DNA from 3 places in the Vibrio hippocampi genome. Region 1 is predicted to be linked to each of the others. Evidence: predicted binding sites of a transcription regulator. Region 1 holds the regulator's gene; each other region holds the start of a gene.
What was found. The regulator MetJ, encoded in region 1, represses methionine synthesis genes. The targets are predictions, from matches to a motif close to TTAGACNTNTANANGTCTAA.
Positions count from the first base shown of each region.

Region 2: the regulator MetJ is predicted to act here: its motif matches at 7,053-7,072, upstream of metN (methionine ABC transporter ATP-binding protein MetN).
Region 3: the regulator MetJ is predicted to act here: its motif matches at 4,249-4,268, upstream of metH (methionine synthase).

Region 1 is NZ_CAKLCM010000002.1:2,248,822-2,259,764, forward strand. Features, by position in the region: gene argE (acetylornithine deacetylase) at 1-155, shown strand, start outside; gene ppc (phosphoenolpyruvate carboxylase) at 338-2,971, shown strand; gene L9Q39_RS12450 (PadR family transcriptional regulator) at 3,385-3,924, shown strand; gene metF (methylenetetrahydrofolate reductase) at 4,019-4,915, opposite strand; gene L9Q39_RS12460 (bifunctional aspartate kinase/homoserine dehydrogenase II) at 5,254-7,665, opposite strand; gene L9Q39_RS12465 (O-succinylhomoserine (thiol)-lyase) at 7,674-8,843, opposite strand; gene metJ (met regulon transcriptional regulator MetJ) at 9,142-9,462, shown strand; gene L9Q39_RS12475 (malic enzyme-like NAD(P)-binding protein) at 9,586-10,845, opposite strand.
Region 2 is NZ_CAKLCM010000002.1:244,462-255,404, reverse strand. Features, by position in the region: gene glyA (serine hydroxymethyltransferase) at 1-809, opposite strand, end outside; gene L9Q39_RS03620 (YitT family protein) at 1,155-1,757, shown strand; gene treC (alpha,alpha-phosphotrehalase) at 1,858-3,549, opposite strand; gene treB (PTS trehalose transporter subunit IIBC) at 3,789-5,213, opposite strand; gene treR (trehalose operon repressor TreR) at 5,363-6,346, opposite strand; gene gmhB (D-glycero-beta-D-manno-heptose 1,7-bisphosphate 7-phosphatase) at 6,421-6,972, opposite strand; gene metN (methionine ABC transporter ATP-binding protein MetN) at 7,170-8,204, shown strand; gene L9Q39_RS03590 (methionine ABC transporter permease) at 8,194-8,871, shown strand; gene L9Q39_RS03585 (MetQ/NlpA family lipoprotein) at 8,913-9,722, shown strand; gene L9Q39_RS03580 (Zn-ribbon-containing protein) at 9,823-10,599, opposite strand; gene syd (SecY-interacting protein) at 10,604-10,943, opposite strand, start outside.
Region 3 is NZ_CAKLCM010000002.1:2,013,748-2,024,690, reverse strand. Features, by position in the region: gene mutY (A/G-specific adenine glycosylase) at 1-639, shown strand, start outside; gene L9Q39_RS11465 (oxidative damage protection protein) at 654-926, shown strand; gene mltC (membrane-bound lytic murein transglycosylase MltC) at 979-2,112, shown strand; tRNA gene L9Q39_RS11455 (tRNA-Phe) at 2,216-2,291, shown strand; tRNA gene L9Q39_RS11450 (tRNA-Thr) at 2,348-2,423, shown strand; tRNA gene L9Q39_RS11445 (tRNA-Phe) at 2,431-2,506, shown strand; tRNA gene L9Q39_RS11440 (tRNA-Asn) at 2,563-2,638, shown strand; gene L9Q39_RS11435 (cation:proton antiporter) at 2,747-4,021, opposite strand; gene metH (methionine synthase) at 4,316-7,993, shown strand; gene L9Q39_RS11425 (acyl-homoserine-lactone synthase) at 8,193-9,437, shown strand; gene L9Q39_RS11420 (hybrid sensor histidine kinase/response regulator) at 9,430-10,943, shown strand, end outside.

The DNA of each region.
Region 1 (10,943 bases):
AAGCGCCGTTCCTGCAGCAGCTTTGTCCAACATTGGTGCTCGGCCCCGGTTCTATCGACCAAGCTCACCAGCCCGATGAGTTCTTAAGTTTAGATTTTATCGACCCGACGATAAAAATTATTCGCAAAGCAATCCATCAATATTGCTTTGGTTAAAACGAAAAATGTAATAAATTTTCAGTAATAATAACGATTTGAGTCAGGCCTAGTGTACACTTGCCTCAACGATAAAAAGTGCAAACTAGGTTTACTTTATTTGACTCCGACTAGCGTTTTTCGTTAGATTGTGAGCCCCGAAAGGGAAAATGGATGTAGTTAAATTACAAGGCAGGATGACTATGAACGAAAAATATGCCCCCCTCAAAAGCAATGTACGCATGCTTGGGCATTTGCTCGGAAACACCATCAAGGAAGCACATGGTGATGCTATTTTGGAGAAGGTTGAGAAAATTCGCCAACTTTCAAAATCAGTAGTTCGTGCAGGCAATGAAGCCGATCGAGTAACGCTAATCGAAGAAATCAAAAGCCTGCCGAATGAGCAGCTAACACCCGTTGCTCATGCATTTAACCAATTCTTGAACCTGACTAATATTGCCGATCAGTACCACACAATTTCTCGCAGTTGCGAGGCCGATGTCTGTGTACCGGATCCAATCGACGCTCTATTCTCTAAGCTTAGCCAGCAAGAAGTACGCAAATTAGACACAGCAGAAGCTGTGCGTGATCTTAATATTGAGCTGGTACTTACCGCGCACCCGACAGAAATTACTCGTCGTACAATGATCAACAAACTGGTCAAGATTAACGAGTGTCTATCTAAACTTGAACTCAATGAGCTTTCAACCAAAGAGCGCAAGAAGACCGAGCGTCGCCTAGAACAACTTATTTCGCAAAGCTGGCATTCAGACGTGATTCGTAAGCAGCGTCCAACACCACTGGATGAAGCTAAATGGGGCTTTGCCGTTGTTGAAAACTCCCTTTGGGACGCGGTGCCTGAGTTCCTACGTGAACTGGATGAGCGCGTCACTGGCTACCTTGGTGAAGGTCTGCCTATTGATGCTCGCCCGGTGCACTTCTCATCTTGGATGGGTGGCGACCGCGACGGTAACCCATTTGTGACTCACACCATTACTCGTGAAGTCATGCTGTTGTCACGCTGGAAAGCGGCTGAGCTTTATCTTAAAGATATTCAAGAGCTTATCTCTGAACTGTCTATGGTTAAGTGTAACGATGAAGTTCGAGAGCTTGCCGGTGATGCCCATGAACCTTACCGTGCCGTACTGAAACCTCTTCGCACCCTATTGGTCAACACACTCGAAGTACTGGATGCCGAAATCACTCATCAAGAGGTTCCAAAGAAACCGATTCTTGAAGATGTTGAGCAACTTTGGACTCCACTGATGGCGTGTTACAAATCACTGCGTGAAAGTGGCATGTGTTTGATCGCTGACGGTTCACTACTTGATACTATTCGTCGTGTAAAAGCCTTCGGTGTTCATCTTGTACGTCTTGATATCCGCCAAGAAAGCACCCGTCATTCAGACGTCATTTCTGAGCTGACTCGCCACCTTGGTCTGGGTGACTACGACCAATGGAGTGAACAAGACAAGATTTCATTCCTAATCAATGAACTGAGCTCAAAACGCCCACTACTACCTCGCGATTGGCAACCATCTCCAGAGGTACAAGAAGTTCTCGATACTTGTCGAGTCATCGCCTCTCAATCACGCGAAGCCTTTGGTGCCTACGTGATTTCAATGGCAAGAACCGCTTCGGACGTATTGGCTGTTCACCTGATCCTACAAGAGTGTGGTTGTAAATTCCGTATGGATGTTTGCCCACTGTTCGAGACACTAGAAGACCTGAATAACTCTGAAGATGTGATGAAGCAACTGTTCGATATCGACTGGTATCGTGGCTTTATTCAAAATAATCAAATGGTGATGATTGGTTACTCGGATTCTGCGAAAGATGCGGGTGCCATGGCCGCTGGCTGGGCACAATATCGTGCAATGGAAGCCCTCGTTGAAGTCGCTGACGAAGCGGGGATTGAATTAACGCTATTCCACGGTCGCGGCGGTACTATCGGTCGTGGTGGTGCGCCTGCGCATGCTGCGCTTCTTTCTCAGCCACCAAAGAGCCTAAAAGGCGGTCTGCGTGTGACGGAGCAAGGCGAGATGATTCGCTTTAAGCTTGGTCTCCCCGAAATCGCGGTAAACAGCTTTAGCCTCTATGCCAGTGCCATTCTAGAAGCGAACTTACTGCCGCCACCAGAGCCAAAACAAGACTGGCGTGATCTCATGGAAGTGCTGTCTCAAGTGTCTTGTGAAGCCTACCGTAAGATCGTTCGTGGCGAACCTGACTTTGTTCCATACTTCCGTCAAGCAACGCCTGAATTAGAGCTTGGTAAACTACCGCTAGGTTCTCGCCCAGCGAAACGTAACCCGAATGGCGGTGTTGAAAGCCTGCGTGCAATTCCATGGATCTTCTCTTGGAGTCAGAACCGTCTGCTTCTGCCAGCATGGCTTGGCGCGGGTGAAGCGATTCAATACTCTATCGATAAAGGTCATCAAGCGCTGCTTGAAGAGATGTGCCGCGAATGGCCGTTCTTCTCGACTCGCCTTGGTATGCTAGAGATGGTTTACACCAAGTGTAATGTCGAAGTCTCTCGTTATTACGATCAGCAATTAGTGGATGTCGAGTTACAACCGCTTGGCGACAAGCTCCGTTCTCAGTTACAACGCGATATTACTGCGGTATTGAACGTAGAAAACAACGACCACTTAATGCAAAGCGATCCTTGGGGGATGGAATCTATCCGCCTTCGTAATATTTACACCGAACCACTCAACATTCTTCAGTCTGAGCTTCTGTATCGAACTCGTCAAAGTGAAGAGACCGAAGCGGAACTCGAAGAAGCCCTGATGGTGACAGTAGCGGGTATCGCAGCGGGTATGCGCAACACAGGTTAGTCACTCAATCTGTTTCATACCTGAGACAAAAGACCGCAAATTGCGGTCTTTTTTGTTCAAACAGCGATAATTTTCTGCTTGTTTAGATTTTAAGGTGGAGAATAATTATCGTTTAATTTATTATTAGGCAATCTGACACACTGACCTTCTGTTCACTTCAATACTATATAATTACACGAACAGTTAAGGTGTCATCACATCGTCCCCCTAGGTGACAATGGCTTAGATAAGGTTATACCGCGTTTGGTCTTTGCTTCGAGTTTTAGACTCGATAAGCAAACCCTGTAAACGCCACTGACAATCACACCGATGCAGTTTGATCGGCAGTCACGCAAGATTGCTCTCAGGTTGCTTTCAGAATGGTGTTCGTCAGTGAAGATAATTATATTAGTTTAACCATTTGGATTTAAGACATGTCATTACCACACGTGATTCTTACCGTTCTTAGCACACGAGATGCAACCGGCTACGATATTACTAAAGAATTTTCCGCCAACATCGGATACTTTTGGAAAGCGAGCCACCAACAAGTCTATCGTGAACTTAACAAGATGGCCTCAAGCGAGTGGGTAACCTGTACTCTCGAGCCTCAAGAGGGTAAACCTGACCGTAAAGTCTATGCCATCACTGATGCAGGGCGCGTCGCGCTGAGTCAGTGGTTTGAGCAGGCAACTGTCCACCCGACAGTGCGTGACGAGTTTGCAGCAAAACTAGCCGCTTGTGCGGTTCAACCCTCTGCAGCATTTCGTATTCAGCTTGAAGCGTTGATTGAAGAATCAAAACGCTTAGTTGCCCACTACAAAGAGATTGAAGCGGCGTACTACGCAACCCCTAACACATTGACTAAGCCACAGCGTCTTGAGCGCCTAACCCTTCGTAGAAACATTTTTTCGAGACAGGCTTGGATTGATTGGGCAGAAGAGTCGCTTGCTGAACTAGAAGCGATCAACTAACCCTTATTCTTCCAATCATAAAAAAACCTCTCAACGCAATGCGTGAGAGGTTTTTGTTTTTTAACGAACCGATTTTCGTAACAGACTGAATTGCTTAAACCGCGACGTTCGGTCTCACTCCAAGAGTATGACAAAGCGCGTAAGTCATTTCAGCGCGGTTAAGAGTATAGAAGTGGAAATCTTTCACTCCCTCTCGACTTAATACTCGCACCATATCAATCGCTTGGCTGGCACCGACTAACTGACGTGTCGTTGGGTCATCATCTAGACCCTCAAACTGTTTCTGCATCCAACCGGGCACTTTAACGTTATTCATGGCAGCAAAACGAGAGGCCTGCTTAAAGTTTGTCACCGGTAAAATACCCGGTACGATTTCAACATCAATGCCCGCTGCCACACAGCGATCTCTAAACCGCAGATAAGACTCAACATCAAAGAAGAACTGAGTGATAGCACGGTTCGCGCCTGCATCAACTTTACGTTTAAGATTGAGTAAGTCAGCCTGGGCACTTTTAGCTTCAGGGTGAACCTCTGGAAACGCAGCGACTGAAATATCGAAATCGTGGCGTGACTTAAGCAGTTCCACCAAATCAGAGGCATACATATCTGGTGCGCCGCCGCCCTCTGGAATATCACCACGTAACGCAACAATGCTTTCAATACCATTGCTCCAATAATCATCGGCAATGGTAATCAACTCCTCTCGAGAGGCGTCAATACAAGTCAGGTGTGGAGCAGCAATCAGCCCAGTCTCTGATTTGATCTCTTTAATAATGGAGTGAGTTCTATCACGCTCGCCCGAATTAGCGCCGTAAGTGACTGAAACAAACTTGGGCTGTAATGTTTTTAAACGATGAACCGACTTCCACAAGGTTTCTTCCATTGTCGGCGTGCTCGGCGGGAAAAACTCAAACGAAACATTAATATCGTCCGATAACTCAGCGATATTCTGGTTGAGTGCATCAATATGTCCTGCGTGTGTGTATCCCATGGTTATCTCCCTATCACACTAAAGCCTGGTCAATCCTTTGGCTTAAACCTGTCTGTTTTTGTGGTTGGTCTTTTTCAACGTAATTATGTTTTCTGCATCAATGACTTTTAATGTAGATAATTGTGAACGTAAGTACTTTGAACGTAATGTTGTGTATTACTGCTTTTGTTATTTTCGACGTTTAGACGTCTATATGTCTACAGAATGACGGGGACGCGGTTTAAAGTCAATAGACAATTGATGATTTTTTCGCTCATAGATGATGGATGTAAAGCGCATTAAAAAAGCGCCTTGTTTGGGATTTCGCTAAATCCGTAACAAAGGCGCTTAATCAATGGTTAGAATAAGCTGGATAACAGGTTCAAATCCGATTGAATTGCCCCTGCCGTCACCTCGCGACCGGCACCGGGTCCCCTGATCACCAGCGGATTATCTTTGTACCATGCACTTTCAATCGCGAATATGTTGTCACAAGGCAGCAAGTTTGCCAACGCGTGCTCTTTTGACAAGGCTTCAATACCCACTCTTGCTTTACCGTATTTATCAAGGCGAGCAACATAGCGCAGCACCTTGTCTTCTCGCTTGGCTTTATCCAACCGTTCTTGAAGTTGCTCGCTCAATAAAGCCGCTTGGTCAAAAAATTCGTCCAGTGATAGATGCTTCAGCTCCGCTGGCACCAAAGACTCAACCGTCACCGATGTTGGCTCAATATTCACGCCCGACTCTCTAGCAAGAATCACCAATTTTCTCATCACATCTGAGCCATCAAGATCCAAACGTGGATCGGGTTCAGTCAGACCTTGCTGCCAAGCTAGATCAACCAACTCACTGAATGGCACACTGCCATCGAACTGCTGGAATAACCAAGACAAAGTGCCAGAGAAAATGCCTGATAGCGCGGTGATCTCATCGCCACTCTCTTTTAAGTCTCGCACCGTGTGGTTGATCGGTAATCCAGCCCCCACGGTGGCGTTGTAAAGCCACTGACGCCCAGTTTTGGCAAACGCATCCTGCACCGCATGGTAAATATCACTCGGCGCAGATCCCGCTACCTTATTCGCCGATATCAGATGCATACCACTTTCCGCGATATCGATATATCGTTCAGAAAGTGCTTTGCTTGCCGTGACATCCAGCACCACAACTTCATCGTAGCCCTGCAAGCTCGCCAGTTGACTTAACCACTCATCGCCTTGATACGCCACTGCTTCGTCACTGTATCTATCCAGAGCGGTCTGCTCATCCAACCCATTAGGATCGAGCCAAAGCTTTTGGCTATCGACAATGGCGACCAAGTCAAAACTCATGCCGCGGCGTTTTTCAATCTCAGACTTTTGTCGCTTGAACAGCTCCAACCAACTTGAACCTATATTGCCCTTTCCACATAAAGCAATGGCAACACGCTTATGGGCTTGGAACAGCTGAGTATGCAGCGACTTCACCAAGCCACTAAGCTCAGTGGTACGCAGAAGCGCAACCAGACTCAGTCCAGATTCACTCTCAAAGAAGAATTCCGTCGGTGCATTTTTTAACTGTTGATAGAAGCCAAAACAGTGGTTGGCATTCTTGGTCACTCCCGCACCAACGGCTGCCAGCATGGAATAGCCTTCTTTCAGGCGGATCTCCGCCGTCACGGCTGAATCTTGTAGCTGTTCGAGCACGCCAGACGCGATCTCGGTGGTATAAGCGAGACGAAGACGAGCCTGATCACTCTGCGCTTCAAAGGCTAAAGGTTCTAATTGGGCGCGGTATAAGCTACTGAGTACCTGCTCTTTGGCTCGTTCAAAATCATGACCGCTGGCAAAACTCAGCTCAATCAGTAGCACCTCATCGAGAGAGGTTATAATTTTTGCACCCCGCCCAGAGACTAACACGCGCTCGATACGTGTCGAGCCAGACTCTGGCTGATAACTGCAGCGTAAGCTCAAATCCATCGCACTTTGCGCCACTGGTTGTAGCGTTCGACTATGCAACACCGGAGCCGCTAGTCTTGCTAATTCGCTCGCTTCATCCAGTCGCAACAGGGGCAGCAAGCAAGCATCATTCACTAGTCTTGGATCCGCGCTATAAACACCCGCCACGTCACTCCAAATTGTGACGATATCCACCTCGGCCAATGCGCCAATCACGGTTGCTGAGTAATCCGAACCATTTCGCCCCAGCAGTACAGTGTCACCTTGAGTGCTTTGTGCCATAAAGCCGGTAATCACCACTCGGTGGTGTTGATGCTGTGCCAACATCTCTTTGATTAATGGATAGGATTGTGCACGATCCACCTCAGGCTGAGTGCCGGGCTCCGCTCTTAAGAACGCTCTAGCATCTTGCGCCACGGCAGCCAGATCAGACTGACGAAGTAGAGCGGCTAACAATCGAGATGACCAGACTTCACCGTGACCCAGCACAGCCGCTCGCTCAGCCTCTGAAAGTGGTAGGGTCAGTTCACCAAGCTGAGTAAAGTCTTTACTCATCGACTCAGACAGGGCGGTGGCTTCCTCATCCTTAAGCAATTCATCCACCAAGGATAACTGAAACTGTCTAAGTTGGTGCAGATGCTCATGAGCAAGACGCCCATCTTTACTCAGCGCATCAAGAAATTGAATGAGTCGATTGGTGGTTTTGCCTGCCGCAGAGACCACCACTAGATCTTCACAGTGTGAATAATCGCGTAAAATCGCGGCTACGCGACGATAGCACTCAGGATCGGCTAAGCTACTACCACCAAATTTATGCAGCTGCCTTTTCGTATTCATCTTGTTATTCACCCTTGGTAACGATGCGTTTTAGCAAACGCTTGTTGTAAATCGGCAATCAAATCTTGGGCATCTTCAAGACCCACAGACAAACGCAGCAATTGTTGTGAGACACCCGCCTTTGCCAGCGCTTCCTCTCCCATCGCTCGATGTGTCATCGAGGCTGGATGACAGATAAGGCTTTCCACTCCTCCCAGAGACTCAGCAAGGGAAAACAAGGACAACTCACCCACAAAGTACTTAAGCTGATCAAAGCTGCCCGCAAACTCAAAACTGAGCATGGAACCAAAACCCGATTGCTGCTTCTTGGCAATCTCGTGCCCTGGGTGTTCAGGTAGGCTTGGGTGATAAATCGTTTTAACTAAAGACTGCGTCGTGAGGAATTTAAGGATCTCCAGTGAGCTCTCTTCATGGACTCGCATACGCGCCCCCAAAGTACGCAGTCCTCTTAGGGTCATATAGCTATCAAACGGTGTGCCGGTTGCACCGATACAGTTGCCCCACCAAGCCAGTTCTTCGGCATCTTGTGCTGACTTCGCAATAATCACTCCACCGATCACGTCTGAGTGTCCATTGATGAACTTAGTGGTTGAGTGGATAACAAAATCAGCCCCCAGCTCTAACGGCTTTTGATAGATAGGCGTTAAAAAGGTGTTGTCTACCGCCACCATGGCACCGATCGCTTTTGCTTTTTGGCAAATTTTTTCAATATCCACCACGCGTACTAGAGGATTTGATGGGGTTTCCAACAGAATCAACTTGGGCTTCTGTGCCAACGCTTGGTCCAATGCGGCTTCATCCACTTGATCAACAAAGTTAACCTTGAAGTCACCCTTATTTGCTCGTGTATTGAAAAGGCGGAAAGTACCACCGTAGCAATCATGCGGCGCTACAATCAGATCATCGGGACCTAAAAATGTCGACACCCAAAGGTTTAGAGCTGAGGTACCACAGTTAGTGATCACTGCGCCTTCACCGGATTCTAACTCACTCAGCGCTTGCTCGAGTAATCCTCGGTTTGGGTTTCCTGAGCGGGTATAGTCGTAATTTGGCACTTCCCCAAAGGCAGGAAAACCATAGTTGGTTGAGAGGTAAATAGGGGGAACAACAGCATGGTGTTGAGTGTCAGACTCGATACCTGTGCGTACGGCAATTGTAGACGGCTTCCGATCGCTCATAGAAAAATCCTTTATCAAACGCGATTAATGAAAATTAGTATACCCAAGTCAAACTGTGATACTAGGCTTGTTGCCTAACAATCGTCAGTAATTTTGACCTTACAGATTTTCATCGAACTGCTGCGCAAAATATCGAAAGCGCAACAGTCCATAAAAGTAGAATGGGTTCACTTTACCATTACGAAAAAAGACGTCAACACTTCTAGACGTCTATAAGGCTTTGCATATGGCAGTAAATGCCGCTAAAATTGCGCCATTGTGAATTACTCTATTTCAAACAGTGGAACGAAGGTACGCTATGGCAGACTGGAACGGTGAATACATCAGCCCTTACGCAGAGCATGGTAAAAAGAGCGAGCAAGTAAAGAAAATCACGGTATCCATTCCGTTAAAGGTGCTTAAAGTACTGACCGATGAACGCACTCGCCGCCAGATCAACAACCTGCGCCACGCGACCAACAGCGAACTGCTTTGCGAAGCGTTCCTGCACGCGTATACCGGTCAACCCTTACCCACCGATGAAGACCTAAGAAAAGACCGTCCAGACGACATCCCAACCGAAGCCAAACAGCTAATGACGGAGATGGGTATTGAGTTTGAAGCCTTCGATGAAGAGTAAGAGATAAGATTCTAGGTTTTAGGCCCTAGGTCCTAGAATCTAGGTCCCGTCTACTTTCACGGGACCATATCACCCTAGCACCTATCACCTAGCACCTAGCACCTAGCACCTATTTAGTTTAGTTTAAACCATATAACTCTCAGGCAACTCAATCCTCGCCACCCCAGACTCAACCGCAGCCAACGCTACCGCTTTCGCGACACGAGGTAATAGACGCGGGTCCATGGGTTTAGGGATAATATAATCATTACCAAAACTAAGGCTTTCAACGCCCGCCGCATGTAAAACGGCTTCTGGTACTTCTTCTTTTGCTAACTGACGAATTGCTTCAACCGCGGCTAATTTCATCTCATCATTAATTTCGCTGGCACGCACATCTAATGCACCACGGAAAATAAATGGGAAGCAGAGTACGTTATTCACTTGGTTTGGATAATCAGAGCGACCTGTACCCATGATCAAATCATCTCGAACTTGGTAAGCCAACTCCGGTTTAATCTCGGGATCTGGATTAGAGCATGCAAAAACCACTGGCTTATCAGCCATCAGCTTTAATGCGTCCGCAGGCAGTAAGTCTGGACCAGACACACCCAAGAAAAGATCCGCACCTTCAATCACATCTTCCAAGGTGCGTTTGTCAGTGTTATTGGCAAACAGTGCTTTATATTCATTCAGATCATCACGGCGAGTATGGATCACGCCCTTACGATCCAGCATGTAGATCTTCTCACGCATTGCGCCGCATTTGATCAACAATTCCATACAAGCAATCGCCGCAGCACCTGCACCCAAGCAGACGATGGTCGCCTCTTTTAGCTCTTTGCCTTGTAGTTCAAGGGCATTCAGCATCCCCGCTGCGGTTACAATCGCTGTACCGTGCTGATCATCATGGAATACTGGTACATCGCAACGCTCGATAAGACGTTTCTCAATTTCAAAGCAATCCGGCGCTTTAATATCTTCTAAGTTGATGCCACCAAAAGTGTCAGAAATATTGGCTACAGTGTCAACAAACTCATCGATAGTGCGGTGCTTCACTTCTATGTCGATAGAATCCAATCCTGCAAAACGCTTAAACAACAACGCCTTGCCTTCCATAACCGGTTTTGACGCTAAGGGTCCCAAGTTACCCAAACCTAAAATAGCGGTCCCGTTTGAGATCACGGCGACCATATTGCCTTTCGCGGTGTACTTATAAACGTTGTCCGCACTTTGCGCTATTTCACGCACGGGCTCTGCAACGCCTGGGCTATACGCAAGCGCAAGATCTTTGGCTGAGTTAGCCGGTTTGGTCAGTGCGACTTCAATTTTTCCAGGAACAGGATGGGCATGGTAATCAAGAGCTTGCTGGCGAAACTCGTTGATCAGATTGTCATCAGACATAGTGTGTAACCTTACTGTGAGTCGTTTTAATAACTATTAATTAAAACATCACATACTACCCAGATCACACAAATTGAAAAGAGGCATCGTGAATTTAA
Region 2 (10,943 bases), 2.0 Mb from region 1:
CCTGCAATCACGTGCATCAAAGGACCACCTTGACCGCCAGGGAATACCGCTGAGTTCAGCTTCTTATACATATCTTCACCAGCATTCGATAGGATAAGACCGCCACGAGGACCCGCTAGTGTTTTGTGAGTTGTAGTTGTTACAACGTGCGCATGTGGCACTGGCGTTGGGTAGACGCCCGCGGCAATCAGACCCGCAACGTGCGCCATATCAACAAATAGGAAAGCGTCCACTTTATCTGCGATTTCACGCATACGTGCCCAGTCAACCACTTGGCTGTAAGCAGAGAAACCACCGATAATCATTTTCGGCTTATGCTCAAGCGCTAATTGCTCCATTTCGTCATAGTTGATCTGACCCGCTTCATCAATGCCGTAAGGAATAACGTTGTAATGCTTACCTGAGAAGTTAACCGGAGAACCGTGCGTAAGGTGACCACCGTGAGCTAGGCTCATACCTAGAACAGTATCGCCAGGATTAAGCAGCGCCATGTAAACCGCGCTGTTCGCTTGAGAGCCTGAGTGTGGCTGTACATTCGCATACTCACAATCAAACAGTTGGCAAGCGCGATCGATCGCTAATGCTTCTGCTTTATCTACATATTCACAACCGCCATAGTAACGCTTGCCTGGGTAGCCTTCTGCGTACTTGTTAGTAAGTTGCGAGCCTTGCGCTTCCATTACGCGTGGGCTGGTGTAGTTTTCTGAAGCGATAAGCTCGATGTGCTCTTCTTGACGAAGGGTCTCTTCTTGAATAGCCGCAAATAGCTCCGCATCGTAATCGGCGATGTTCATATCACGCTTTAGCATCTGTATCTCCTGACTCAGATATGACTGAAAGTTTCAAAAAAACCACATAATGACCAAAAGCAAACGTTTTCGTCACCACATTTGATGACTGGCATAATACATAATTTGATCTAGGTCATAAAGAAAAAATTGGCTTTTTCTCATGTTGTTTTTTCATAGTAACACTCCGTTGGTTCATATATTGGTATATAGCCGCCATGCAAACCCCAAGTGTCAATTATTCTATTTACACTGTGTAAAATTTGAATTACATAGATTTACCGCAATTTTTATCCGCTAGCTACCGAAAAGATCATCTTTTTACTACTATTAGCCTCCATTTACACCAGATAGATTTAGCCACTGATGGAAAAACACACAGCAAAAGAAGACTGGATTGCGATTCTAACTGGCACCTTTATCGTTGCCCAAGGGGTCTTTTTTCTTCAATCAGCACACCTAATTACCGGCGGCACAACAGGTCTTGCCCTACTTATCAGTCAATTTACACCTTTTACGTTTGGTGTACTTTACTTTTTAGCTAACTGTCCTTTTTACTTGCTAGCATGGCAACGCTTTGGGCGGCAGTTTGCCATTAACAGTGCCGTTTCTGGCGCTTTGGTTTCTATCTTTGCTGATCATCTGTATTTACTGATTTCACTCGAATCGATTAGCGACATTTACTGTGCCATTACTGGTGGATTGTTGATGGGCTTAGGTATGTTGATCCTATTCCGTCACCGTTCAAGTCTGGGTGGCTTCAACGTACTGTGTTTGCTTATTCAAGATAAGTTTGGGATTTCTGTTGGTAAATCTCAGATGGTGATTGACGCTTGCATCCTGATTTCGTCTTTGTTCTTCGTGACACCTTGGATTATCGGCTTGTCGATTCTTGGCGCATTCGCGCTGAATCTAGTACTTGCAATGAATCACAAACCGTATCGTTATTCGGTAAGCTACGGTTCATAACCTTACAGTGAAATTTGAAGCACAATTCACTCTGCGCCAAACTAAAAAAACAAAAGACTTTGGGGGTCACTTCAAAGCCTTTTGTTTAATACCGAAATTCTTAGAGGTAGTTATCAATTAACATAATGCGTGTTTCATAAGGGCGTAGAACCAGGTGATTGGAAGCAATCGCGCCAGTCGCATTATGATAGTTAGAAAGTAGGTTGTTGGCTTTACTCATATCAAAGCGCTCAGGTAACACACACTCCACTTCTTCGCCGTAATAGTTATTGACACACAACAGCGTTTGCTTTGCGTTTTGGCGAGCATAAGCAAAAATGCGTTTGTGTTTTGGCAGTAAATCCTCGTAGCGACCATCCGTAATCACAGGAACTTGTTTACGCAGTTCAATCAAGCGTTTATAGAAGTAGAACACTGAGTTCAAATCCGCAATAGCCGCTTCTGCGTTGATGCTAGTATAATTTTGAGCGACTTCTAACCACGGCGCGCCTACTGTGAAGCCTGCATGTTTAGCGCTATTCCATTGCATTGGTGTACGTGAGTTATCACGCGACTTCTGCGCCAAAATTGCCATCATATCTTCGTGTGCAATGCCATCACGGTTGACCATGATATCGTACATATTGGTGCTTTCAACATCGCGATATTGGCTGATTTCAGTATAACTTGGGTTGGTCATACCAATTTCTTCGCCTTGGTAAATATAAGGCGTCCCTTGCATCATATGAATAGACGCCGCCAGCATCTTGGCTGATTCTACTCGATATTGTTGGTCGTCACCTAAACGACTTACAACACGAGGCTGGTCGTGATTGCACCAGAACAGTGCGCCCCACCCTTTGCCATTCAAGCCAGTTTGCCAATGGTTGAAAATCTGCTTCAGTTGGATGAAATCAAACGGCGCTTTGGTCCACTTGTCACCATCGGGATAATCAATTTTTAGATGATGGAAGTTGAACACCATCGATAGCTCTTTACCATCTTGCGCCGAGTACTGTTGGCAATGCTCTAGCGTGGTTGAAGACATTTCACCAACCGTCACGCTGCCGTATTTTTGGAATACCGCTTCGCTGATCTCTTGAAGGTATTCGTGCACACGTGGCCCATCAGTATAGAAACGGCGACCATCACCAGTATCATCACTAGGGAAATCTTGCTGCTTAGAAATCAGGTTGATTACATCTAGACGGAAACCATCAACGCCCTTCTCCGCCCAGAAACTGATAACTTCTTTAACTTCTTCACGCACTACTGAGTTTTCCCAGTTAAGATCCGCTTGCTCTTTAGCAAAGAGGTGTAAGTAGTACTGACCCGTCATTTCATCCAGCGCCCAAGCATTACCGCCAAACTTTGATTGCCAGTTGTTTGGCTCTGCGCCATTGATGGGGTCTTTCCAGATGTAGTAGTCGCGGTATGGACTGTTTTTGTCGCCGAGTGCCGACTGAAACCACTGATGTTCTGTCGACGTATGGTTCACAACGATGTCCATGATGATTCGAATACCAAGTTGGTGAGCCTCTACCAACAAGCTATCGAAATCTTGCATAGTGCCGAATTCTGGATTGATCGCGTAATAATCGGAGATGTCATAACCGTTGTCGATCATTGGCGATTGGTACACAGGCGTCAGCCAAATCGCATCCACACCAAGGTGTTTTAGATACTCCAGTTTAGAAATGATCCCTTTAATATCGCCGGTGCCTTTACTTCCACTGTCACAAAAGCTTTTTGGGTAAATTTGGTAGATAGTTGCGGTTTTCCACCAACTCTCATCATGCTTGGTCATTGCCATTTCTAACACTCACATACCAGTAAAATAAAAATTGAAAACAGTGACCATTTCATCATGGCTCACTAGATGTTATATCCAAGAATGTTGAAGCGGACTTGGGATCTTCTCATTGACTCATTAAACTTGAGATTCCTGACATCTCGTGCCTCGATTCTGGATTGACCGTTTTAGTCTGTAAGACAGAAAGCGATAGTAGTTGAAACCATCGCTTCGTTGCTTGAATTACGCGGTTGCTTGAATTACGCGTTGGCGGTTTCTAATTCGCCTTTCATTTGAGCGCGCTTGTACAGCACAAGTGTCAGCGCGACTGGAATAACCATCGCGACCAACATCGCCAGTGCAAACACTCCCCAGAACGGTGGTTGGATAGACAAGATACCTGGTAAACCACCCACACCGATACCATTCGCCATCACACCTGCACTACCGCAGATAGCGGCCGCAATTGCACTACCAATCATCGCGCTCAACATTGGGAACTTGTATTTCAAGTTAATGCCATACATCGCAGGCTCAGTGACGCCAAGGTAAGCTGAGATCGCAGCTGGCACTGAAATGTCACGCTCACCATGTTTTTTACTGATGATAATGATGCCAATAACCGCAGAGGCTTGAGCGATGTTTGATAGTGCAATCAAAGGCCAGATTGGTGTGCCACCTAGCTCTTGCATCAATTGTAGGTCAACTGCGTTGGTGGTGTGATGAATACCTGTAATCACTAGAGGAGCATATAGGAAACCGAAGATGGTTGAGCCAATGATTGCAAAATCACCGGTCATAGCTGCTTTCGCCGCAAAAGCAACGCCGTCACCCAACATACGACCAAATGGACCGATAATGGAGTGCGCAAGAATTACAGACACGATGATAGAAACAAACGGCACCACGACTAGGTAGAGGTAAGATGGAGTGATGCGTTTTAAGTTGGTTTCGATAAACGCCAGTGCCATACCCGCTAACATCGCCGGAATGACTTGAGCTTGATAGCCCACTTTCTCTATTACGAACAAGCCAAAATCCCACACTTCCGGAACTTGCTTACCAATCAGATATGCGTTCATTAACTGTGGCGAAACCAGTGTTACACCCAGCGTGATACCCAAAATTGGTGTACCTCCAAGCTTTTTCACTGTAGACCAACAGACACCGACCGGTAAGAAGAAGAAGATCGCTTCGCCGATTAACCACAAAAATGAGTGTACTGTTGCCCAAAACTGACTCATTTCCGTTAGCGTTTGACCATCAAACATCTTGATGTCGCCAATCACATTACGGAAGCCAAGAATCAAGCCTCCGGTAATGATCGCTGGTAACAGTGGTACAAAGATTTCAGCAAGGTGGGAAATACCACGCTCAACAATATTCATGTTTTGACGAGCAGCATTCTTAGCCTCGTCTTTGCTGGTCTCACTTTGACCTGTCAGCTCAATGAGTACCTTATAAACATCATCGACTTCGGTACCGATCACCACTTGGAACTGACCCGCGTTAGTAAAGCAGCCCTTAACCATAGGTAGTGCATCTAATTGCTCAGTATCGGCATTGTCGGTGTCATTCAACACGAAACGCAAGCGAGTTAAACAGTGGCTCACACTGGCGATATTATCCGCCCCCCCGACCCGCTCAATAAGACGCTGTACATCTTGACGCGCAATCTTACTCATAACTTTCTCCACCCTGTATTGGATACATTCAATTCATCGTAACACTCTTGCAGTGGGAACATTCCCACCCAGTAATTTGATTGTGTCACTTTGCATGCAAAAACAAAATGGGAACAGTCCCATTAATGGAGAATGATCACAGTGTAATTTTAGAGTAGATCGTTGAAAGGTGGATTGGTGGCGGATTGATGGTGGATTGGTTGCTGGGTAAAATGCACCACAGAGTCATCACCATTCAATTGATTAATCAACATATTCGCAGCTTTTTCACCTGCATGAACGTAGCCCGGATCTACGCTAAAGACATTTGGAAAAAGAAAAGAGAGTAATTCATTGCCGCCCACACCTGTGACCACCACATCTTCGCGTCCCATTTCTTGCAGACGTTTAATTACCCCTAAGGCGATGGTGTCACTTGCACAAGCGATGGCTTGCGTGTCCAATTGAAGTACTTGATCCACCAACTGGTAGGCACTTTCGTGGCTAAGCTTTCCGGTTTGATAGCAAGGTTTGATGCACTTTTTCTCACACCAAGCTTGGTAAGCATTAAGACGAGCAAGACCCGTGGTGCGGTCTTCTGGGTCTACACCGATATAGGCAATACGAGAGATAGATTGTTGTTCCAGATGCGACAACGCCATATCGATAACACCTTGATTATCATAATTTATCGACGAAACCATTTGCGTATCCATGGCGATCACTACGATGCGATTGCCCCACTCGGCTAAGGCTTGCTCGTCGCATCCGGTGAAACCAAAGACGATCACCCCATCGACATTGCGACGTTTAAGAACATCCAAATGCTCGTTGGTTTTATCGCGATCGAATTGGCTCTCCATGATCACCACGTCATATCCCGCCAAATACAAAACGTTGAGCATAGTACCGACCGCGCGGTTTTCTGATGGGGAGTCCAAACGAGAGATGATCACACCGACCACTTTCTGGCTACCACCACGCATGGACTGTGCCGATTTCGAAGGCACATAGTCTGAATCACGAATGATTTGCTCTACTTTCTCACGCGTTTGCGATTTTACCTTGGGATCATTGGTTAGCACTCGACTGACTGTCGACTTGCCCACACCAGCCAGTTTAGCAATATCAAGAATGGTAAGTTTTTTGCTCATAAGTGATCAAACTACAAGAAGGAATCAAACAAAAGGGAAGCCATGACTTCTCTTATCTTAATAGACAGTAACGGCTACTTGTTTAGATACGCAGGAATATCTGCAATACTATCAAGTACAACCGTTGCAATGGCTTCGCCTTTTTCTGTGACAGGTTTGCCTGTGCGGACTAGGATTTTTGTTCCCACCCCTGCGGCCTCTGCCGCCATCATGTCTTCTGCTTTATCGCCGACCATCACTGAGTTCGCCATATCTATTTTCAGAAAATCTCTTGCTGAAATAAACATGCCCGGTTTAGGTTTACGGCAATCACAGTCTTGCTTGTATTCGCCGATACCATGTTCTGGGTGATGAGGGCAGTAGTAAATACCGTCGAGTTCAACGCCGTTATCAACGAAGTTCCAGTCCATCCATTGAGTCAGTGACAAAAATCGATCTTCACTAAACATACCGCGAGCAATGCCAGACTGATTGGTCACCAACACCAACAGATAGCCCATTTGCTTTAATTTCTTGGTTGCTTCAAACACACCTTCCACGTATTCAAAATCATGTTCGTCACTCACGTATCCATGGTCTACATTGATAACGCCGTCGCGGTCTAGAAACACTGCTGGTTTTGCCACAATCACTCACTTAGGTCTATAGCTGTTGAATGCCAGAATTATTGCACGCTTTATGCTGGACTTCACGGGCAATTTTTATTTTAGACGTCTAGACGTAAAAATATCTATTGACACCAAGAAGTGAAAACCATAGCATCAACCAATAATTGAGATATAGTTCAAACTTTTATGCTAGTAAAGCGAATTGGATTGCTTAGATGATCGAGTTAAATCAAGTAAATAAAGTGTTTTATCAAGGCAGTAAAGCGATAAATGCCCTGTCTGATATCAATCTTCATATCGCCGAAGGCACCATTTTTGGTGTGATTGGAGCATCGGGAGCAGGTAAAAGTACCCTGATCCGCTGCGTCAATATGCTCGAAGCACCAACGTCTGGTTCAGTGATCGTTGATGGCGTCGATCTAACTCAGCTCACTAAGTCTGAGTTGAGCGTGACTCGTCGCAACATCGGTATGATTTTCCAGCACTTTAATCTTCTTAGCTCTCGTACTGTATTTGAAAATGTCGCCCTCCCCCTTGAACTTGCTGGGCGTGCGAGCGACGCGATTGAATCTAAAGTGTCCGAACTGCTTAAGCTTGTAGGTCTTGCCGATAAGCGTGATACCTATCCAGCCAACCTCAGTGGCGGACAAAAACAGCGTGTAGCCATCGCTCGTGCACTGGCAAGCGACCCTAAGGTTTTACTCTGTGACGAAGCGACCAGCGCACTGGATCCTGCAACGACGCAATCCATCTTAGAGCTGCTTAAAGAGATCAACCGCAAGCTTAAAATCACCATATTGCTGATCACTCACGAGATGGATGTGGTCAAAAGCATCTGCCACGAAGTTGCAATTATTGGTGATGGTAAATTGGTGGAAAAAGGCACGGTGGGTGAGATCTTTGCTCATCCGAAAACCGAATTAGCGCATCAATTCATTCGTTCTACTTTAGATCTCTCTATTCCAGAAGATTATCAAGTGCGCTTGCAGCCAACTCGTGTTGAAGGCAGTTATCCACTGGTGCGTTTAGAGTTTACTGGCGCAACCGTTGATGCGCCGCTGATGACGCAAATTGCTCGCAAGTTTAACATTGATGTCAGTATTTTAAGTTCTGATCTGGACTACGCTGGTGGCGTTAAGTTCGGCATGATGGTGGCGGAACTGTTTGGCGATGAAGAAAACGACAATGCAGCCATTGAATTCCTGCGCGACAACAATGTAAAAGTAGAGGTGCTTGGTTATGTCCTTTAATTCTGTCACAGAGTGGCTGTCTTTTAACAGCGGTTTACTGCTGGGTGCAACGTGGGAAACCCTTTATATGGTTGCGGTCGCGGGTTTGATTGGTTTCGCAGTTGGCATCCCACTCGGTGTCGTACTACACATTTCCAAGAAAGGTGGCCTGCTAGAGAACAGCAAACTAAACGGCATCCTTGGCGCGATTGTCAACGTTGGTCGTTCCGTACCTTTCCTTGTGTTGATGGTGGCGATTATTCCACTGACCAAGTTGTTGATCGGTACCTTTATTGGCACAACCGCCGCTATCGTACCTTTAACCATTGGCGCTATCCCATTTGTGGCACGCTTAATTGAAGGCGCGCTGCTAGAGGTTCCGTCTGGTTTAGTTGAAGCCGCGCAGTCAATGGGAGCCACACCCTACCAAATTATTACTAAAGTCTTGCTGCCTGAAGCGATGCCGACCATCGTCAACTCGGTCACTATCACTTTAGTCACATTAGTTAGCTATTCTGCAATGGCAGGCACTGTGGGCGGCGGCGGTTTAGGTGATGTCGCCATCCGCTACGGATTCCACCGCTACGATGTCACTATTATGGCCGTGACGGTAGTCATGCTGATCGTGCTCGTGCAAATCATTCAATCCATTGGCGACGCTATTGTACGCCGTGTTGACCACAGATAGTCACAGATTCAAAAATCTAAAATAATGACAAGGAGAAAGCCATGAAATTAAGTATTAAAAAGATTGTTGCAACGGCAGTGGCAGCATCAACACTCGTTCTTGCTGGTTGCGGTGACAAAGAAGTTGATACCAGCAAAGTCAAAGTCGGCGTGATGGCCGGTGCTGAAGCACAAGTGGCTGAGATTGCGGCGAAAGTGGCTAAAGAGAAGTACGGTCTAGACGTTGAGCTTGTCACCTTTACTGACTACGTGACGCCGAACGCCGCTTTGGATGATGGTTCGGTAGACATTAACGCTTTCCAACACAAGCCATATTTGGATCAGCAAGTCAAAGATCGTGGCTACAAGCTGGCAATTGCGGGTAACAGCTTTGTTTATCCAATCGCGGGCTATTCTAAGCAAGTGAAATCCGTCGATGAACTGCAAGACGGTGCACGTATTGCGGTTCCAAACGACCCAACCAACCTTGGTCGTTCACTGCTACTTCTTGAGCAACAAGGTCTTATCACTCTACGTGAAGGCGCAGACCTGCAAGCAACGGTTCGCGATATTACTGCTAACCCAAAAAACATCACCATTGTTGAACTCGATGCGGCGCAACTTCCTCGTTCACTTGACGATGTTGCTCTATCGATCATCAACACCACCTACGCGAGCTCTATCAACCTAACACCACAAAAAGACGGTATCTTTGTTGAAGATAAAGAGTCTCCTTATGTAAACCTGATTGTGGCTCGTGAAGACAATGTCAATGCTGAAAACGTACAGAACTTCGTTAAAGCGTACCAAACTGACGAAGTCTACCAAGGTGCATCAGACATCTTCCAAGGTGGCGTGGTTAAAGGCTGGTAATAACCGCCAAGTTCCAAATGCCAAGTTCCAAATGCAACGATAGATAAAAAAACGGGTGGCAGATTTCTGTCACCCGTTTTTTTATCGGTATCATTCAACGTTATTTAAGATGATCCCAAGAGATATTCGAGACGATGCGGCACGAATCGCACTTAAAGTAAAAAATATCGTGTAACGGCTGGTCTAATAACCAGTCACCGCCACACTTCGGGCACTTGCGTGCTTGCTCGTCCTGCAAACTCTTACCCCCAACGCGGTACTGATAATAGTAGGTTGGGATGTGAGTAATGTATTCAATCCGACCGCGAATATCCCAGCCACGACGAAACAGATCACTGTCCACCTCGGTTAGCTCACGCAATGCCGCATGCTCAGCTTTACAGCCTCCCGCCATCTGGATTTCATCGCACGCTTGCCACTCTGTCTGCCACTTAATCACCGACTTATGATCACCATTTAACGTAGGTGGATTGCGATAGAGCGGGATCGGCAGCAAGGATTCACCACTGCGCAGTGGCGAACAGGTGTGAACATAAGTGGTGTACAGCACCTGCCAACTCGGCGTCTCTTCTTCTGCTGCTTGCTCTGAGTTAATATCCAGCCCTAATAAGCGCACCTTTGGCGCGAGCAGACTCGCGTCCGATAGACGCTTAAGACAGACTTTAACAAAATCAGAGTGATACTTTGGATGCATGCTATCTTGATCTGGACAAACGGCACGAACCATAAATTCTCCGTCGCCCAATACGACCGGAAACTCTCGTCCCAATACCTGTCCGTTGAACCTCAAGGCATCCATTAAGCCATTGATTCCCTTCTCGACCGCCGAGATGGTGGTGTCGTCAAAACACTCAAAAACAAGTTCTACCACATACATACGATTACACTACCGGCTCTAAGCCATTGAGAAACGTTTCAAGATCGGGCGCAATCGTATCGCGATTGCTGGTGCCTAACCTTTCCAAAATCACCTCGCCAGTGAGGTTGCAAATCGAGATAACGTCCATATCGGCATCGGTGGCAGCAATAAATACCGTCGGCTTTAATTTAAGACGTTTTTGAGTCACGAGATGACCAAGGATATTCTCTTGCAAACGGTCGAAGTCTTCATCACTCCAAACCTGCAACAGGGTGAGCGGGTTGCCTTGCCAAGTTGCTTGCATATCCGCGCTGTATTGATGACCATAAAACCCTTTGATGTCCGAGTGCAGTTGCAGCTCA
Region 3 (10,943 bases), 240 kb from region 1:
GGTAATGTAAAGCGCACTCTAGCACGATGCTTTGCCGTTGAAGGTTGGCCGGGGCAAAAGAAGGTAGAGAACCAATTGTGGTCCATTGCTGAGCAACATACTCCTAATGAAGATACAGACCAATACAACCAAGCTATGATGGACATGGGGGCGATGGTTTGCACGCGCAGTAAACCTAAATGCTCACTGTGCCCGGTATCAGATTTGTGTGTCGCGAATAAACAAGGTAATCCATTAGACTATCCGGGTAAAAAGCCTAAGAAGCAGAAACCAGAAAAAGAGACCTGGTTTGTGATCATCAAATACCAACAGCAGGTATTCTTGGCTCAACGTCCACCGACGGGAATTTGGGGGGGCTTATTTTGCTTTCCTGAGAGTGCATCATCGGATATTTCGTCTTCACTGGCCGACTTGGGAGTGCGGGAACAAGATATTTGCTCACAACAGATTGGGATCGCATTTCGTCATACTTTTAGCCATTACCATTTAGATATCACACCGTTTGTCGTGACTGTCGACAGACAACCCACAATGGTAATGGAACAGTCGAAAGGTCTTTGGTATAACATTAACCAACCCGATAAGGTAGGCTTAGCTGCTCCAGTAAAACAGCTAATCGACACCTTAACACGTGAATAATTGAGGATAACATTATGAGCCGTATGGTTTTTTGCGCTCGACTTCAGAAAGAAGCAGAAGGTCTAGACTTCCAACTTTACCCTGGCGATTTGGGTAAGCGTATTTTTGACAATATTTGTAAGGAAGCTTGGGGACAATGGCAGGCTAAGCAAACCATGCTGATCAATGAGAAAAAACTCAACATGATGGATCCTGAGCACCGCAAGCTACTTGAGACCGAGATGGTAAACTTCTTGTTCGAAGGCAAAGATGTTGTCATTGATGGCTATACGCCACCGTCAGAATAATTGATTTGGAATCGTCAAACACCACCGTAAGGTGGTGTTTTTAATGCTGTCTATGAAAAAAATAATTTACTTTTTGTTGCCCATTTTACTATTGGGCTGTAGTCGAGAGTTTATTGAAGGCATCTATGATGTGAATTATGAACCGACTAACCGTTTTGCTAAAAACCTGGCGGAGCTCCCCGGTCAATATGTCAAAGATACTGCGGCACTGGATGCGTTGATCAATAGTTTCAGTGGCAATATTGAAAAACGGTGGGGTAGTCGAGAGGTTAAGTTTGCAGGCAAGAGCAACTATGTCAAATACATAGACAACTATCTGAGTCGTGCTGAGGTTAACTTTAGTTCGGGCTTGATAACGATTGAAACGGTATCGCCAACAGAGCCAGAAAAGCACCTAAAAGCGGCCATCATCACAACGTTACTGACACCTGATGACCCTTCAAGTGTGGACTTATTTTCTTCTAAAGAGATTAAGTTGGAGGGGCAGCCGTTCCTATATAATCAAGTTGTAGACCAGGAAAAAAAGCCGATCCAGTGGTCTTGGCGCGCCAGTCGCTTTGCTGACTACCTGATTGCGAATAAGATCAAAACCAAGAAAGTGGATTATAAACAGGCCTACTATGTTGAAATCCCGCTGGTGGCGGATCACTTTCAACAGCGCAGTTACCAATACTCAGATATTGTTCGACGCGCTTCACAGCGTTACGATATTCCTGAAGATCTAATCTATGCCATCATCAAAACGGAAAGCAGTTTTAACCCTTATGCAGTGAGTTGGGCTAATGCGTATGGTCTAATGCAAGTTGTACCGAAAACGGCCGGCAGAGACGTGTTTAAGCTCGTCAAGAATCGCTCTGGGGAGCCTACGCCTGAGTATCTGTTTAATCCTGAGCAAAATATTGATACTGGTACAGCGTATTTCTATATCCTTAAAAATCGCTACCTGAAAGAGGTGAGTCATCCTCTCTCGTTAGAGTACAGCATGATTTCTGCCTACAACGGTGGCTCGGGTGGGGTGCTAAAAACTTTCCACTCGGACAGAAAGCGAGCGATGCGAGATCTTAACTCGCTACAACCGAGTCAAGTCTATTGGGCGTTAACAAAAAAACATCCAAATTCGGAAGCGCGTAGATACCTAGAAAAAGTAACAAAATTCAAAAAAGATTTTAACGCCGGCAAGGGCTAATAAGTGAATTTGCCGAAAAATACAGCACTTGCACGTTTTTTTGAATTTTTTTTTAAAAACAAGTTGACGGGAGGACGGAAAATCCGTTTAATAGCGCTCCGTTGCCCGGATAGCTCAGTCGGTAGAGCAGAGGATTGAAAATCCTCGTGTCGGTGGTTCGATTCCGCCTCCGGGCACCACAATTTAGATTGTTGGTGCTTTGAAAAACAAGTAGCAGCGATAAAGCATTTAGTGTGCCGACTTAGCTCAGTAGGTAGAGCAACTGACTTGTAATCAGTAGGTCACCAGTTCGATTCCGGTAGTCGGCACCATTAATTTGCCTCGATAGCTCAGTCGGTAGAGCAGAGGATTGAAAATCCTCGTGTCGGTGGTTCGATTCCGCCTCGAGGCACCATTATTTGGTGCTAAACACAATAGATTGCCGTAAGGCATTGTGTTGACACAAATAATTCCCCCTTAGTTCAGTTGGTAGAACGGCGGACTGTTAATCCGTATGTCGCAGGTTCGAGTCCCGCAGGGGGAGCCACTTTAGAAAAGCCTCATCGAAAGATGAGGCTTTTTGCTTTCTAGCGTTTGGAGATTCCTAGCGTCTAGCGATTTCTAACGTTTGTTCATTTCATCTGCCATCTGCACATCAATCTTTCTCAGCCTGTTTAGCTCGTTCAATGAGAGGAGTAATCGTTGAGCCCTGAATGAGGATAGAGAAGACAACCACTGAGTAGGTCATCACCAAAATGATCTCTTTGACATCGATGAGCTTCTCTTCAATGACCCAGATACCGGAAGGGATAGAGAGCGCCATTGCCATTGCTAAGCCGCCTCTAAGTCCACCCCAAGTTAGAATTTTTATTGACCAAGGGTTATAGCTTCGATAACGCTCAAAGCCTTGATAAGCGAGTTTGACGCTAAGGTATCGAGCGACCAGTACTAATGGAATAGAAAAGGCCATCAATACAAAGTCCTCTTTATGGAACTGAAACAGTAGCATTGACATACCGATAAGTAAAAATAGGATGCTGTTGAGAAACTCATCGACAAGTTCCCAAAAATGGTCGAGATGATATTCCGACTCCTTGGTAAATCCTCGTTCACGAGTCCAGTTACCGACCATAATGCCAGACACGACCATAGCGAGAGGTCCTGACACTTCTAATACTTCAGCAAGTGCGTAACCTGCGGTAGGTATCGCAGTGGTAAAAAGCAGTGCCATGGTGGAATCATCCGTCGCACTAATCAGAGAGTGGAAAAATATCCCAAGCACCAGACCATATAAAATACCGCCACCTGTTTCTTGTAAAAACAGCAATGCCACAGTGCTTGCATTAGGTAGTTCGGTGCCAAAGGCGATAGAGAACAGGGTAATGAAGATCACTAAACCGAAACCATCATTAAATAAAGACTCGCCTTCTATTTGAGTAGAAATACGCTTTGGGGCGTGCAGTTTTTTTACAATGGCCAATACAGCGATGGGATCGGTAGGAGAGATCAGGGCGCCAAACAACAAGCAGTAAATCAGGTCAAACTTGATACCAATGACGAAGCAGAAACCATAGAGACCAAAGCCAATAAAAAAGGTAGAAAATAGAGTAGCGCCTAATGCTAAGACGGTGATCTCCCATTTTTGGTCTTTTAAGTTCGGTAATTTAATACCTAACCCGCCACCAAACAGCAAAAAGGCTAAGATCCCTTGCAATAAAAAGTCTTCAAAGTCGATTTCAGTCATGACCTTGGTGGCGAGTTGTGTCAATTGAAACCAATCATTTTGACCAGCAATTAAAATCAGTAGAGACAGCAGCATAGATCCTGCCGTAATTGCTATGGTGGTCTGCATTTTTCCCACCTTATGGTTGATGAAAGCGATCAGCATGGCTGCTGCGGACAGAAAACAGAAAGTTTGATATACGGTCATTTTTTTACCCAGCTTTAACTTGTCTTAGTTTGGCTTTGATTGCAGTTAAGTCGAGCCACCTCTGTCATTAAGATTAGTGCTGTTTACCCAAAACTGTTTATTACCCAAGCTGTTTATTTTTGTTGTTCATTGCTTTGCACCGTAAAGGTGTGTCGATAACAGAAACACTTGCTCTAGTTTGGTGGGTTGGTTACTGTGAAGCGCTAAGGAAGCAATCAAAAAGTATTTTAGACGTCTAGATTTCTAAAATATCTGTGATACGATGACAAAATCATCATGGAACGAGGCAGTATCGTGGCAAGTAATAAAAGACAGCAGGTTGAAGCTCAATTGAAACAACGCATTCTTCTGATTGACGGAGGAATGGGCACAATGATTCAAGATTATAAATTGGAAGAGCAGGACTATCGAGGTGAGCGATTTGCTGACTGGCATAGTGACTTGAAAGGAAATAACGATCTTTTAGTGCTGACTCAACCAGAGTTGATCCATAACATCCATAACGCTTACCTCGAAGCCGGTGCGGATATTCTTGAAACTAATACCTTCAACGCTACCACGATTGCGATGGCTGACTATGACATGGAGTCTTTGAGTGCTGAGATTAACTACCAAGCGGCTAAGCTTGCTAAAGCAGCAGCTGATGAGTGGACAGCAAAGACACCAGAGAAACCACGTTATGTTGCGGGTGTTTTAGGTCCCACCAACCGCACTTGCTCAATTTCTCCAGATGTGAATGATCCAGGCTACCGTAACGTCTCTTTTGATGAACTGGTTACCGCTTACTCTGAATCGACTCGTGAGCTTATTCGTGGCGGCTCCGATCTTATCCTAATTGAAACCATTTTCGATACCTTGAATGCCAAGGCGTGTGCATTTGCGGTTGAAACCGTGTTTGAGGAATTAGGTATCACGCTCCCCGTGATGATTTCAGGCACGATTACCGATGCTTCTGGTCGCACATTATCAGGACAGACAACAGAAGCATTCTATAACGCGCTTAGACACATCAATCCAATATCCTTTGGTTTAAACTGCGCATTGGGTCCTGATGAATTGCGCCAATATGTGGCAGAGTTATCACGCATTAGCGAGAGCTTTGTCTCTGCGCACCCTAATGCGGGGCTTCCCAATGCATTTGGTGAATATGACCTATCTCCAGAGGATATGGCACAACACATTGCTGAGTGGGCACAAAGTGGTTTCCTGAACCTTGTCGGTGGCTGTTGCGGTACAACGCCAGAACATATTCGCCAAATGGCGCGAGCGGTTGAGGGAGTGAAACCGCGTTCACTGCCTGAGATACCGGTAGCGTGTCGGTTATCGGGTCTGGAACCACTCACGATTGAAAAAGAGAGCCTATTCATCAATGTCGGTGAGCGAACTAATGTTACCGGCTCTGCCCGCTTTAAACGCTTAATCAAAGAAGAGTTATACGATGAAGCGTTAGAGGTGGCTCGTCAGCAAGTTGAAAATGGTGCCCAGATCATCGATATCAACATGGATGAAGGCATGCTTGATGCTGAAGCTTGTATGGTGCGCTTCTTAAAACTGTGCGCTTCTGAGCCAGAAATTTCCAAAGTGCCTATCATGGTGGATTCTTCTAAATGGGAAGTGATGGAGGCGGGCTTAAAGTGTATCCAAGGCAAGGGGATCGTTAACTCTATCTCGCTCAAAGAGGGCAAAGAGAAGTTTGTTGAGCAGGCTAAGTTAATTCGTCGCTACGGTGCAGCCGTGATTGTGATGGCTTTCGATGAACTTGGTCAGGCTGAAACCAGAGGGCGCAAGTTAGAGATTTGTAGCAAGGCGTATCGAATTCTTGTCGACGAAGTCGGTTTCCCACCAGAAGATATTATTTTTGACCCCAACATTTTTGCAGTCGCCACGGGTATTGATGAGCACAATAATTACGCCGTCGACTTTATTGAGGCTGTGGCTGATATCAAGCGAGATTTACCTCATGCCATGATTTCTGGTGGTGTGTCCAACGTCTCATTCTCGTTCCGCGGTAATAACTATGTGCGTGAAGCTATCCACGCGGTATTCCTCTATCACTGTTTTAAAAACGGCATGGATATGGGGATCGTGAATGCGGGTCAGTTGGAGGTTTACGACAATGTGCCGACGGAACTAAGAGAAGCGGTTGAAGATGTGGTGTTAAACCGTCGAGATGATGGCACGGAACGCTTGCTCGATATTGCGGCGCAGTATGCGAATAAGGGCGTCGGCAAAGAGGATGATGCTTCCGCTTTAGAGTGGCGTACTTGGCCGGTTGCCAAACGCCTTGAGCATGCACTCGTTAAAGGGATTACAGAGTACATTGTTGAGGACACAGAAGAGGCTCGCCTGCAAGCTTCTAAGCCTTTAGAGGTGATTGAAGGACCTCTAATGGATGGTATGAATGTGGTGGGGGATCTGTTTGGTGAAGGGAAAATGTTCCTGCCACAGGTGGTTAAATCCGCGCGAGTGATGAAACAAGCCGTTGCTCATTTAGAGCCATTTATTAACGCTGGAAAAGAAGCGGGCAGATCTAACGGTAAAATTCTATTAGCCACCGTGAAAGGAGATGTTCACGATATCGGTAAGAACATTGTCGGTGTGGTTCTGCAGTGCAATAATTTTGAGATTATAGACCTAGGAGTAATGGTTCCTTGCGAGACTATTCTTAAAGTCGCCAAAGAAGAAAACGTCGATATCATCGGTCTTTCAGGCTTAATCACCCCTTCTCTTGATGAAATGGTACATGTGGCAAAAGAGATGGAACGCCAAGGTTTTGATGTTCCATTATTAATCGGTGGCGCAACCACTTCAAAAGCCCACACCGCGGTTAAAATTGAGCAAAACTATCGCGAGCCAGTGGTGTACGTGAACAACGCATCACGCGCAGTAGGGGTTTGTACTTCCTTGTTATCCAATGAGTTGAAGCCCGCTTTTACCGAGAAGCTCGATCTTGATTATGAACGCGTACGAGATCAGCATAATCGCAAGAAACCACGTACTAAACCGGTCACCTTGGAGCAGGCTCGCGCCAATAAAGTCGCCATTGATTGGCAAACCTACACGCCGCCTGTACCGGTCAAACCTGGAGTACATGTGTTTGAGAATTTCGACGTAGCAACGCTAAGAGGCTATATCGATTGGACGCCATTCTTTATGACGTGGTCGCTGGTGGGCAAATTCCCCGCTATTTTTGAGCATGAAGAAGTGGGTGAGGAGGCTAAGCGTCTCTATCAAGATGCCAATGAGTTACTCGATCGGGTAGAAAGAGAAGGCTTGCTTAAGGCAAGCGGCATGGCGGCGCTTTTCCCTGCAGCGTCTGTCGGCGATGATATTGAGGTCTACACCGATGAATCGCGAACTCAAGTTCGTAAGGTGCTTCATAACTTACGTCAACAGACTGAGAAACCTAAAGGGTATAACTATTGTCTTTCTGACTATATTGCGCCTAAAGAGAGTGGCAAAGCCGATTGGATTGGTGCATTTGCCGTGACCGGTGGGATTGGAGAACGAGAGTTAGCGGATGAATATAAAGCGCAGGGTGATGACTACAATGCCATTATGATTCAAGCGGTAGCGGATAGATTAGCCGAAGCTTTTGCCGAATATCTTCACGAAAAAATGAGAAAAGAAATCTGGGGTTATTCGTCAGACGAATCACTGAACAATGAGGAACTGATTCGAGAGAAGTATCAAGGGATCCGTCCAGCACCGGGTTATCCGGCTTGTCCTGAGCATACTGAAAAAGGCGCACTGTGGGACATCTTAGAAGTAGAGCAGACGATAGGCATGTCTCTAACAACGAGCTATGCGATGTGGCCGGGAGCCGCTGTATCAGGCTGGTATTTCTCCCATCCAGACTCTCGCTATTTTGCCATTGCGCAGATCCAAGAAGATCAGTTGCAGAGTTATGCGGATCGTAAAGGTTGGGATCGTCTTGAAGCTGAGAAGTGGTTAGGTCCCAATATTAGCTAAAATTTTTTGATAGCATAAAATGTTTAACGCCCTTGTTTGTGAAAGCAAACAAGGGCTTTTTATATTAATTATGATCTCAAATTTAAAATAATGTGGTGTGTACCTTGGTGGCTGACTCTCATGTTGATATAAGCCTCAATGTGAAACTTGTTGTCTAGTTTACGCTGACTCTTTTCAACCATAGAAAGAGAGGCTAGCGATGAACAACGCCAAGCAAATTTTAAAGCAAATACAGCAACTTCCTTTACACCCTCAATGCTTAGAGGAGAGAGAGCATTTTTTATCACTGATACATCAATACATACAAGCGTCTGGTGATTCCGATGTATTTGCCAAGATAGTCGATTATCGAGCTTTTGAAATCCGAGAATTGGCCAATGATGACGACAATACTGATAACTTGAAGCACACTTTCACCTGCTCTACCGCTAAGTACCTTATCTCCCACTCCTCACTACCCACCTTTCCCGTTCATTACTCCCATATTGAATGTCTTGCCAATGTGTATTTCGACCACATTCTTGATTGTTGGGCTGAATACCTTGTATTTTCAATCCACTATCGAGCTAAGAACATGGATGAAGCCGTCGCTGAATACAATGAATCAATAGTAGATAGTGATGACCATTATCATAGCGAGGTTGTTGATGATATTTCTCTGGATGAGCGACGGTTTTTGACCTGTTTTTCTAATCAACTACTTAGCCTTTCTGACGCCAATGTTTTGATAAATATAGAAACATTCATCAAGCGTGAGGGGTGGTATGAGATGTTGTACGATATGGAGATCTCAGCCAGAGGTGAGCACTTTATTTTATATCAAAAAGTGGCCGAAACCATGCTAATATGCAGTAGTGTGAATATTAGGCGTTGGGGGAATAAGCAGACTTGGCTGGCTTTTTCTCCCTTTTTTCAAAGCGCCAAATGGAGCATGAAGCTTGATGAAAATAAACTGCGCAGTTTGGAGTTTTTTGGCTTGTTGGGTTCTGGTTCGTCCAATGATTTGAGTATGGATTCGATCGATAAGTTTGATAGAAGTCTAATACAGAGCATTAGTAATCAAGATGCCATGTGTGAAGTGATAAGATTAGCGATAGCCGCACCGGCTAGAAAATTAAACCAGCTGTTGTTCGAAATGACCAAGGCACTAATGATAGCGTTAGACCAACTTGGATTTCAGGCGGTTTATATCATTACAGAGCAGCCTGCTATTAGGTACTTTTTTGAATCAGTCAATAACGCATATGCTGATGTTAGCCCTTATGTGTCTGTGTGCGAATTCAAAGTGTCTGAATATGCGCCAGTGACAGAGCAGGGCATTTACTTTAGTCATCCTATGAGTCAAGCAATATCTCAGTGCGATTACAAAGGTTATTACCAAAGAGTGTTATCGGTGCGAAAGCAGATGAAATTAAATACAAGGAATATGTTGGCGGATGAATAGTAGGGTGATGGATGCCTTTTCTCATTTTTCGGGTGTCTTTCTCATTTTGGTTGCTTTGGCGCTGTTATTTTGGCTGCCGTATTTGCGTTATGCATTTTCGGCTAGCCAAGTAAAAAGTCGTCAAATCACCCATCGATTTTACTACTGTTACACGGTATCCATAGCAATATGGATACTTTCCAATGCTTACTTCCAAAGTGACTTGTTGGTTAATCATTCAGAGCAGGTGGCCATTTCGATGGCCATCATAGCGAATTTATTCTGCTTCTTTGCTTTGTTATTTGGTTATCTTTTTTCTGCCAGCCTCAGAGAAACTGAAAGTGATGTCGCTATTGGGGATTGGCAAAAGATACTCTCAGTGATTCTTATTAGTCTGGCGTTAATTCTCAATTTAACACCAGGGCTCACTGTTCATGCTGTTGATATTATATCGGCAGGCAACTTCGTGATTGAGTTTGGTCCCTATAATGGGTTGTTTTTCTTATCTGCTCCAATTCTTATTTCTCTCACGCTGATTAACTTCTTCACACTGAGACAAAAGGGGCAGTTGTTACTGCGCCAGAAGTCATCTTATATGATCGCGGGTGTACTGATTTTTATGAGTTCGACGCTGGTCGTTTTGGTCGTAATTCCTGTTGTATTCCATAACTTTGCTTTCGTCTGGTTACCGCCAGCTCTATCTGTCACTCAGGCGTTATTTATTGGCTATGCTTTGCGCAATACCGTCTTTTTCAGCTTCCGCTATTTGGCTGTGTTTGTATTGAGTCGAGTTCTGAATGGTTTGTTATACCTACTGCCGATTTTCTTTATTGCTAAAACCAGCATTGATAACAGTTACCTGGTGTTCTTTTGTTTGTGGACTTTAGTGACCGGTATTGCGTGGCATCACACAGCCAAGTTGAGCAATCTGTTACTCGGACATGTTGTGTACTTTGGGCAAGCGAATAAAGTTCAACAGATACATGAATTGGTGGATATTTTCCAGTTCTCTACCGAGCAAGGGATTATAGAGCTAGAGAAAATATTAGCACGGGGTTCAATAAAGATTGAGCGTGCAAACAATAGTTACGTTCAGCAATTAGTCCCCTATTTTAATGGTCCCAACAGTGTGTTGATCAAGGCTGAGATTGAATACAAACTGACACACATAGATTACCAACTGCAGCATGAGACGTTACAGCAGTTGCTGCAATTAATGAATGCAAGGAAGTTGTGTTTATTGCTGCCAATGTATGATGAAAACGGTGGTTTAAGTCATATTTTGATGGTGGAACAACAGGATGAATTAGAACGATTAACCTCGGTTGAGGAAGTTCAAGCTTTGCAACTGCTGTTCAAGAAAGCCCGTTATTTTATTGCAGCGCAAGATCAGGTGAATAAATCCAAAGGGTTGGTGGGTTCTATGGCCCATGAGATTCGTAATCCTCTGAGCAAATTGAGTTATCACTTCGAACGCATGAATAAAAGTATACTCTCATCCCCCAGTTCATCATCGATGAAGTTGGT